Regions from separate parts of the Desulfosarcina variabilis str. Montpellier genome, predicted to be linked through region 2. Evidence: riboswitches for the same ligand, from Rfam matches in the RefSeq annotation. Region 2 holds a riboswitch; each other region holds the start of a gene.

Region 1 (3,275 bases), 2.8 Mb from region 2:
TCATATCCAACAGGGCCTGACGGTTTTCATCCACCTTCCCATAGGCAATGGCGGCATGCAGCAGAGCAATTCTCAAAGTTTTACTCATCTTAATCTCACAGCATTATGGTTTTTTGTTGCTTGTCCAAGGTTTGTGGTTTCCGGCTCTTTAATTTTTCATTCTCCATTTTCCATTATCAATTGTTCTGTATACCGTGCAAATGAGGTCCGCATTAATCTTACGGTTATAATACAGCCGGCTGGGGCAGTCGCCAGGGCACACCGCCGCAATGTCGCAACTGTTACAGGATACCCCCAAAGGCTTGAATTCCCGAAGCGATGTGAGGCGGTCGTATTGCGGCTGCCAGATGGTACCGGCGGAAAAGGTCTCATCCCCCAGGGTCTGCCCGCAAGGGTAAAGCCCTCCGTCCGGATCAACAGCCAGGCTTTCTCCCCGACAGGCATGGCAAAAAACAGGTTTTTTCTTGGTTTTTCCAACGATCAAATCCTGTTCGCGCAAACGGATAGGCAATGACCTGCAACGGTTAACATCCGCCAACACGTCCAGCATGCGGAAAAGCCCCTTTTCAAGGGTTGATGCATCCGCCGGTGCCACAGCACCGAACGCGCCGGCGCGCCCTTTTCCCACCAACAGATCCAGCCCGATGCCCCGGGCACAGCCAAATCCTGCCAGGGTCAGCACCAACCGGTCCAGCGCGTCAGCATTGGTCTGGGTAACCACCGTGGTCACCCGGAAAGGGATACCGGCGGCTTCCAACATCTGCAACCCGCGCAGGGTCTCGGCAGCCATACCGCGTTGCTGTTGATGAATTGCGGGCGGCCCGTCCAAGCTGACCCCCACCTGCACATCATGGGTTTTGAAAAGCCTTAAAAGATCCGGTGTCAGGCAAGTGGCGTTGGTCTGGATGCCCAGGCTACGGCAGCGTCCGGTATCGTACGCCAGGACAAGCGCTTTTTCTATAGATTCCGCCACCAGGGTTGGTTCACCACCAGTCAGCTGAAGATGAAACGGCTCTTTTTGGGACGCTACCTCCTGGATCGCCTGCGCTATTACCGCTTCGGGCATATCCACGGTTTTGCCGTTCCCCTCGCCGTTGTAGCAGTAAACGCAACGCAGGTTGCAGCGACTGGTGAGTGAAAGAATTAGATACCGGATGGCCATAATAGATTCGTAGTAAAAAATAGACAAAAAAACGGATCGATAAATCGATCCGCGTCGGCCCTGCTCTTCCGCGAAATGGTTGGGGTATAAACGATTGCCTCGTCGTCACCCGAAGCGCCAATTGCACATCAACGTGTTACGATTCAGGCAGGTCTTCTGACTTTCGGATCATCCTACCGGCGGCCCCTTCCCATCTCACTTATTCTTTTTAGAGACAGTGGTAAATATGGCAGCCTTCGTCACCGATTACAGCGGCGGGCCCGTCACCGAGTTTCACGGTGTTCCCTTTTCATCACGGTGGTTGGGTCTTTTATCTATCCCAACCTCGTCAAACCCGAATCTGATTGTGGTTAGCTGATATGCATAGCTGGAGAAAGGCGGATTGTCAACACCGGTGTGATGATTCTTGGAAAGGTTTTGAAAATGCCTGGATTAAGCCCGCCAGCAAAAAAAAACGGCTCGAACACGGCAAATAAAGAATATTTAATTAACCGTGTTGAGCCGTTTTCCGATTATAAGCGGTTTGTCGGCTTAGGCCTCTACGGCCACCAGAGAAACCCCCAATTTCTTTTCCGTATCCTGAACTTTCTGCAGTTCATCGGCACTCAGGGCCGACGGTTTCAACGCATGACAGCTGAAGGCCAGAAGGGTTTTTCCCAGATCCTTTTCAAGATCGTTAATTGTCTTCAAAACAGCGGCATCGATATTATTGGTAAGTGAGCAGATCATAATGTCCTCCTTTGATTGAAAGCGGTAGAATTGCCAGTTAATCGTCGATGATTGGCAATTGGCCAGAGACCTTGACTGATGGATAATTTATACAAACAAGGCGGCAAACAGACAATCCCTGAAGAATGACGGTCTACTGACGGGCAAAAACCGTCACTGTGTCAGGTTCATCAGAAAGGATTGCAAATTCGTGGCGGTGTTGCTGAGGCTCAGTTTTTTACGCAGGTTGCGCCGGTGAAAATTCACCGTGGTGATCTCAAGATGGAGTTGGGCGGCGATTTCTTTGGTGCTCAGCCCCTCCCGGATTAAAGAGGCGACTTCGATCTCCTGGGGCGTCAACACGGATTCAAGGGTGGACAGCCGTCTTAAAAACGGCCGGGTCAATTCAGCCAAGCGTTTGTCCAGGCTGGCGATCAACGCCTGGGCCGGCCCTTGCAGTTTCATCTTGGTTAGCCGAGCGAGCACCGGGCGAATCAGCCGATGCAGGTTATCAATCACGTCGGCTTCCATATCCTGCCGATGCGCTTCCGTTCTCTGTAAAAGGACTTTCAGGGCCGTGTTGGCCTCTTCGAGCTTTTTCTTTTCCTGATGCAAGGCTTCCTTGCTGTCGCGCAGCCAGTTTTCCGTCTGTCTGAGGGCCGTGATATTCTCATGGCTGACGACAATGCGCATGGGGCCCGGTCCTCTGGCCCGGGTCACCCGCATGTAAAACCAACGCTGCTCGTCAGGTGAGTGACAGGGATAATCCAGGACAAACTCCTCCAAGCCGCCGGCGATTACATCACGAATGCCCTTGGCCACATTCGACTCCCCCCCCTCTTCGGCAGCGGCACTATCGCAAATTTCAAGATAGTTGAGGTTTTTTGTTTCCGGCCGCATGCGCAACTGATTCTGGTGGGCAAATCGTTTCCAGGCCCGGTTGGTTTCCAGAATAAAGCCGTTCTCGTCCAAAATAGCCACATGCGCGGACAACGAATCAAGGATTGTCCGGGCAAGTAGATTGTCGTTTTGCATTAACAAATCTTTTGAGTACTGGCTTTTCGCTTTTTTTCTGCGGCTTTTCAAGGCCGCCGGTCTGGGCGATAGCTTCGCCATGGTCGTGTCTCCATCGATCAATGTGCACGTTTTTCCAATAACCAAAAAGGATCATATTTCAGTTGACAAGTCAAAAGCATTCTTATTATGGAACAATGTTCATTTTAGGCATGTTTTGCAAACTCTCGTTCAAATTCGACAATAACCGAAATATATGCCGATGTGGAGGTTATTGGCAGTGAGGATATCGCCAATTCTTCCAGCAACAACGTACTGGATCTGCTGCGGGGAATTCCCGGCATGGACAACCGGGGGCAGACCGGGCCGGGAGGATGGTTCTCCACGGACA
Region 2 (3,275 bases):
AGCATCAGGGTTTTGTAAGCAGCACGTCATAATCAATATTCTCATGAAACATCTTTTTACGCGTTTTGGTGGTATCCAGCACATATGACAACACACCGGGATGGTTCAATTCTTCATGTTCCCAGTTAAAATGGTGATCGTGCACCCCGGTGATCTGCGCACCTTTGTTCGAACCGGCCACCACGGCGATACCGGCCAGGGCCTTGATTCGGCTGAGCAGATAATCATTGTCACTTATGTCATCACCGCAAACGACCACCAAATCACTGCCCAGTTTGGAAAGCGTGACGGCCAGCTCCGGATGTGCGAATGCGTCCACCGGTGCCATGGCAATGGCCGCCGGTCCGACATGCTGGATCTTGAAGGGGAATTCCTTGGCGCTGGTTTGTGTCTCGGCAACATCATGCATGAACGAGCGCACCCCATCAGCGGTGATCAACACCCGCTGCGACAAGCCGGTCGATCGGCTAAAAACGGTTGCCATGGCCACATGGTATTGTTCAGCAATGGCTGTCAGCTGCGCCTCATCCGCATCGTTCTCATTGATGGTCGGCAGCACCCACAGGGCCGGTCGCTTTTGCGTATGTGTTTCAATCTGTGAAGAAAGCGTGTCAGGTGTCAGCCCTTCGTCTGTTGGTACAAGACAATGGATATGCAAAAGCCCCGGTTCGGGAAGATGATGAAAGCCGGTAAAGTCCGCCATCCAGGGCTGGAGATAAATCGGCCGGTAGTAGCCCAAATCTCTCTTCTGCATTCTTGAAACACGTTGTACATCAGCCCATTTGCCGTATGCATCCAGAGGGATATCGGCCATAAACACCCGGGAGGTCTCGTGAGCCCCTGCAAATATGGCCCGTCCCATTGGATCCAGCACACAGGATACGGCCTGGGTACAATCCATGGTCAGGTCCTTGCCGGTCCGGTTACAAGCCGCCAGGTAAAAGCCGTTTTCAAGCACCCTGGCCCGCCAGACCGTCATCGGGTCAAGTCCGCCCACTGCCGGCCAGTTGGCCGGCACCCAAAGCAGATCCACGGATTTTAGGGCCATGGTCCGGGTGATCAGACCGCTGTAACTGTCCGCACAAATGGCAATCCCGACCCGTCCCCAAGGGGTATCGGCCATGCCCTGCTGAACTGGGCTGCCTGCCCGGGCCCAGCGTCTTTCGGCGAGTATTTTTCGATATTTGGTGATTGGCTGACCGTCGGGCCCCAAAAGGACCGCGGCATTATAGAAGATATCCGTGGCTGGATCACGCTCGGCAAAAGCGATGCCGATATACACATTGTAGTTGGCGGCCACCTCGCTCATGGCACGGATGGTCGGCCCCTGGTCGGTTTCCGCATACGGGGCGATATCCTGACGGGATTTAAACGAGTAGCCACTCACGGCCATTTCGGTGTTGAGGATCAGTGACGCGCCGGATTCCGCAGCCTGACGATTCAGACTGACCAACGCGGCGAGATTCTGATGAGGCTTTTTATGGTCTGCGGCAAAATGAATCAGAGCCAGTTTCATGCTGGCCGGTTGCTGGTCAGACGCTTGATCCACCATGGTAAAAAGACGGTTGGCGCATCCTTGGACCATTGTCCCGCCAAATAAAAAAATTAAAACCATCAGGAGTGTGCGGACGCCAACAGTTTGTGTTCTACCTTTCACAACGGCTCCTGTTAAGGGTGAAGAAATTGAATCCGAACGTTGAATAAAAAACCCCGAACCGACACACCTCTCGATCCGGGGATATCCCTTTTTTATCCTCAAAAATCATTCGCTTGCACCCTGTTTCGTGGATGATCTGCGATGCTGATCCGGCAGGTCTTCTGACTTTCGGATCACTCTACTCTCCGCACCTTCCCATTTTATCAGTCAAACAGTGGTGTATTACGGATTTCGTCCCCGATCACAGCAGCGGGCCTGTCTCCGATTTCAACGGAGTTCCCTTTTAAGCTCAAATGAGCACCTGGACACAAATGTAAAGTTTTTTGTCTAAGCCAAAATGGCATCAGCGGTCAAGGAAAATATAAAACCGTTCGCCTTAGTTTTTATTATCCGGCACGTAAACCATGGCGCCATCCTCCAGCCGGTAGGCCACCCCCAGACGCGCACCCATGCCCTTGGCCTTTTCTCCGCTTATGCGGGTGGCCTTGATTTTTGTACCTTGCTTGGTGATGATTTCCATTTCACCGGATGCCTTTTGCTTCATGATGGTCATCTGAGAGGTCTGATCAAACAAATCCTGAAGCCGATAGGCACTGAAAAGCGTCATCAGCAGCCCCACGATAAAAACCAGGCCGATGTCAAACAGGTTGGCCACGCCGGTCATGGGATCATCGTCCCGGAAGGCCGGATCGCCAAACCCCTTGCTGCGATTACTCATTCGCCGCTGTTTTAAGTATTTCATACCCGCCTCGTTTTTGGTCGTTCATGATCAGCTCGGTGGCCAGCTCCATGTTTTTTACATCCTCTTCGATCCAGCGTCGCCTGATCGTGTAGATGAAAAAAGCCAGGGTACCGATGGCCAGGCCGACAACCGTCGTCGTAAAAGCAATCACCAGATCCGTGGTCAGTTTGGTCATATCGCCCTGCCCCAACGCGGCCAGCCCCGTACCCATGGGAATCAGGGTCCCGATCAGGCCCAGGGACGGCGCCGCCCGGACCAGAATCCTCAGGCGGTCCATGGATCTCCAGAGTCTCAGGGAGGTCTCCTGCAACAGGTTCTCCACGATCGTATCGGTATCATCATCTTTTGTTCTGGCTTGCTTCAGATCCCCGAGATATCGGTTAACGCGATGGGAAACAACGTCTTTGCATGCGCCTGATTTAAGAAGCGCCGGAAGCGCTATCGGGGAGGCATCTTTCAGGCGGATGCGGGACAGCCATTCGGCAAAAAAAGATCCGCCATAGACGATGATCACCAGCGTCAACACCACGAGCAACAACAGCACCGGATAAAGCAGAGAAGAGGAAATCAGGTAGATAAAGGTTTTGAGCAGGGCGCCCAGGTCAATCATGTCAGTCTCCTTATCTTTTTTATTGTTACCCCGAAACCGGCACCAAAGGTCAGGGCAGCGACAGCGACCATCCCCATCAGATGGGATAGGCGCGTTGACGGTTCCTCACCCGGACAGCAGGCCAGGCGATAAACCTTATCCAGATCGCCAAATTGGGGCATGACCGTCACCGACACCAGAAAATAGGTTGCCACCAGCAGCATGGCTGAACCCAGAAAAGCCTCGGAGGACACCATTGCCCACGCTTGGAAGCGGCTGACCAGCAC
Region 3 (3,275 bases), 3.1 Mb from region 2:
TGGTGCCACCCCCAGCAGGATCAGTGGAATCGACCAGCCCATCATCTGACTGCCACCATACCTGTTTATCTCGACCCACATCTCCTGAGACTCGAATGATTGCTCGAACCGAATGCCATATATTCGATTCATCGGCACCTTGTTGGCGACGAGAGGAAAACTGATGATGATGGTTAGCAGGCCAACCATGATATTGCTGACACCGATGATCTTTATCGACAACGCCATACTGAGCCTCCTTTTTTCAATTAGGCAACCATGACGATGGGAAACAAATGGTAAATGAGTATTTTGGAAATAATCTCTCCGGCAACAAGAGTAACAACAAAAACGGTTACGCCAACGGCTCCCGAGACATTGCAACTCAAGGCAAAGGCCCGGTACATGAGTAAAACCATCCAGACCAGCATCACCAGTCCGAAACAAACCATAAAAAGGAAAGCCGCCATGTCAGCGGAAAATTGATTCCACAACGCGTGGCCCTCTAATAGCGCGTGAGTGAATCGATTGGCGCCGGGCATCAGCGCCACCAGCGATAACAACAGATAGGGGAATCGCGCCAGGGCTTGCGTACCGAACACATCAATCAAACGCGGCCTGCTTTTGGAAACAATTTTGCCGGCCAAAAACAAAAGCATGCCAAGCAGCAACCACGACAATAAATTTTCGGTGATATGACCCCATATGGACAGTGGCGGAAGTCCCAGGTGAAAATCGAGAATACCGTCAAAACGGGTTCCCCCCAAAAAACCCAAAATACCGGTTGGTAAAAGAGCAAGCAGTCCAATCACCAATGCCTTTGCCCCAGCCACATAGTAAAACGGATTGAACAGCCAGCGGCTGATTTCCATGCGCCTGCCAGGGCCTTTTTCCCATACGCCTTCATGCATCACCATCCTCCTCGGCATCAGTGTTCTTCTTGATTTGAGCGATCTTATCAATCAGCGAATCCAAACGGTTGCGTATGGTGGGATAGGAAAGCCCGTAAACACGGGCCATTTCCTTCAAGCTGCCGCTGGCCTCGATCAACCGGATGATGAAATCCTGGTCTTCACTTGGCAACCGCGCCAGTATCGGCAGATCGAAACTGCCGCCAACCGTTGTTTCACATGTATCGCATGCGAGGCGTTGGACTTTGAGCAAGCCCTGACAACTGGGGCAAATGATTGGCAATTGTTTGCGAATCAAGGCACGATCCTTTAATAATGTTTATTTAGAGTTACACATTATTAAAAGACAACTAACTTTTTGTCAATATTATTCGCGAAATATTTAGACAGGCTACTCGGTTTTCTTTCCAACCACACCAATGTAGTAAAGCGGTTCTTCACAAATGGAAAGTCGGTGTACATAGCGTTGGGATTCAATGATATGCAACCGTTCTTGCACCAAGTCACGGATGGTATCCCTGAATCCGCTGGAATCTTCCTCGGAGAGAAAACGGTCTTTGATGTTAAAAGCGATCCAGGCATCTTCGGAGACGATTTCAAAGGCGTTTAAAAATGCCTCGGTGCCGATGTGGTCGTAGCCCAAGGCCGCCACCGAGAACAGGGTATTGAAATCATAGGATTCGAGGATGTCTTTTTCCTTTTTATCCAGGTCGGTAAAGTCGGCCACCAGATAGTCATCGTAAAGCTTCGACCGGTCTCTTAAGGCGGCTTCTTTTGCCTCCTCGATGATATCAACGCCCACAATGGTTTCACACCCGACGTTTTCTTTCAGGCGTTCACCGGCGACACCGTTTCCGGCCCCAAAATCAAGTACCCGGAGTGCATCGCTATCATTTTCATGGGCGTCCATGGCTTTGTTGAGCAAACCGCAGAGCATCTGCGGCGAACAACACTTCAGGCGTTTGTAGACTTCTTCGTAAAGGCCGGGTACCTCAAAAAACCGCTGGTAATCGTGCAGCATCACTTTCTCGTGGCCCTTTTCAGCCTGCAGGATAATGAATTCCTCGTTCTGGTCCAGGTCTTGAGCATTGTCGGGAAAGGCAATTTCATAAGCGTCCTGGTCCATAAATTCCTCCTTTGGTTGGTGTGATCGTTTGGCGATGCAAATTCATTGCATTGGATAAAAACCGTTATTGCATCGCGGACAAAAACAGTGATGGATTGGACTGATTACAACATTGACGACCAGCAGAAGCGGCGCTCAGAGCAGAAAGGAGATTCAAAGCAAAGAAAAGTTAAAGCTGTATTAGGGCCGCGATAAAAATAAAAAACCCCTCACACACAAACCATGCATGAAGGGTAACACCCGTTTTCTTCACCCAGCAAAAATACACTGCCACTGTTCATCGCAGATAGTCGGCAAACTAAGGCAGGTCTTCTGGCTCTCCCGCCTTCACAACAGCCTTCCCATCACCCGGTCGAGCGACAGTGGCGTTTCCCTGTTGTAAAGGTTCCTTGGAGCCTGTTTAATCAACCCGTCTAAGGCCCGCTAACGGCGTTGGAAATTGTCTCAAAATGCTCACATATGCCATATATGCTCCGCTTTCGAGCCACTTTCCGCCTTGTTATCGGGCCTGATCCAGACTTCTAAAACAGGCTCTCAAAACGAAGGATCGGGATTACAGCGGCGGGACCGCTTCCGATTTTCACGGAATTCCCTTTTACGCGCCGTGGCGCACCTTATATGAGAATGTTATTAATTATATAAATACCCAGGATTGTCAAGGTTCATTCCAACAGACCGTTCAAGATGCCCACTATACACCTATCTGATTTCAATAAACTTTAACGCGGCCCCAATTACAGCCGCTTGTTCTTTGCTCATTTCGCCCAAACTGCCACGCCGTTCTGCCATTCTTCTGAAGCGGGTAAAATCTGTCGGTAAAGCTTCGGTATCGACAAGGAAAGCTATTTTTTTGATGATCGCCTGAATATCGTTCGGATATTTAATTCGGCCTTTGATCTTAGCAAAGTATTCCAATTTCAACCGGCCTCTGATCCTATCAAATTCTAGATCTTTCACTCGATGCACTGCCAGAATTATATAATCTCCAAGCGCTTGCCAGAAAATTTCATCATGATTTTTCCATTTCGGGAGAAAAAATCGCAACAACGCCGGCTGTTTTTTCCCGTTTTGCGCAATATGTTTATAAAGGATTACAGGAAAATCGTTTATTTTATTATTATCAATCTGTTCAAGCATTCCAAACAGGGTCAATCGTTGTTGCTTACGGTAGCGTTTATCGATCTGCTCTAAAACACTGCCCTGACCTACACCGGAGTGCACTTTTTCAAGTGCAATTGAAAGTGAGTTCGCCATCATTC

What was found. Region 2 has a riboswitch for cobalamin ahead of Dvar_RS24345 (carbon-nitrogen hydrolase family protein). Riboswitches for the same ligand answer to the same signal wherever they lie in the genome.
Region 1: it holds a riboswitch for cobalamin, as region 2 does, so the genes downstream of both, Dvar_RS37240 (radical SAM protein) here and Dvar_RS24345 (carbon-nitrogen hydrolase family protein) in region 2, are expected to answer to the same signal.
Region 3: it holds a riboswitch for cobalamin, as region 2 does, so the genes downstream of both, Dvar_RS38110 (methyltransferase) here and Dvar_RS24345 (carbon-nitrogen hydrolase family protein) in region 2, are expected to answer to the same signal.

The regions. Positions count from the first base shown of each region.
Region 1 is NZ_CP159846.1:8,235,415-8,238,689, forward strand. Features, by position in the region: gene Dvar_RS37235 (carbon-nitrogen hydrolase family protein) at 1-88, opposite strand, end outside; gene Dvar_RS37240 (radical SAM protein) at 149-1,162, opposite strand; cobalamin riboswitch at 1,291-1,515, opposite strand; gene Dvar_RS37245 (hypothetical protein) at 1,694-1,891, opposite strand; gene Dvar_RS37250 (LuxR C-terminal-related transcriptional regulator) at 2,045-2,986, opposite strand; gene Dvar_RS37255 (TonB-dependent receptor plug domain-containing protein) at 3,137-3,275, shown strand, end outside.
Region 2 is NZ_CP159846.1:5,388,640-5,391,914, forward strand. Features, by position in the region: gene Dvar_RS24345 (carbon-nitrogen hydrolase family protein) at 5-1,585, opposite strand; cobalamin riboswitch at 1,791-1,977, opposite strand; gene Dvar_RS24350 (DUF2149 domain-containing protein) at 2,034-2,399, opposite strand; gene Dvar_RS24355 (MotA/TolQ/ExbB proton channel family protein) at 2,368-3,009, opposite strand; gene Dvar_RS24360 (DUF2162 family putative transporter) at 3,006-3,275, opposite strand, start outside.
Region 3 is NZ_CP159846.1:8,440,093-8,443,367, forward strand. Features, by position in the region: gene Dvar_RS38095 (SdpI family protein) at 1-228, opposite strand, end outside; gene Dvar_RS38100 (hypothetical protein) at 249-890, opposite strand; gene Dvar_RS38105 (DUF2089 family protein) at 883-1,188, opposite strand; gene Dvar_RS38110 (methyltransferase) at 1,282-2,016, opposite strand; cobalamin riboswitch at 2,301-2,648, opposite strand; gene Dvar_RS38115 (hypothetical protein) at 2,716-3,273, opposite strand; gene Dvar_RS38120 (AAA family ATPase) at 3,274-3,275, opposite strand, start outside.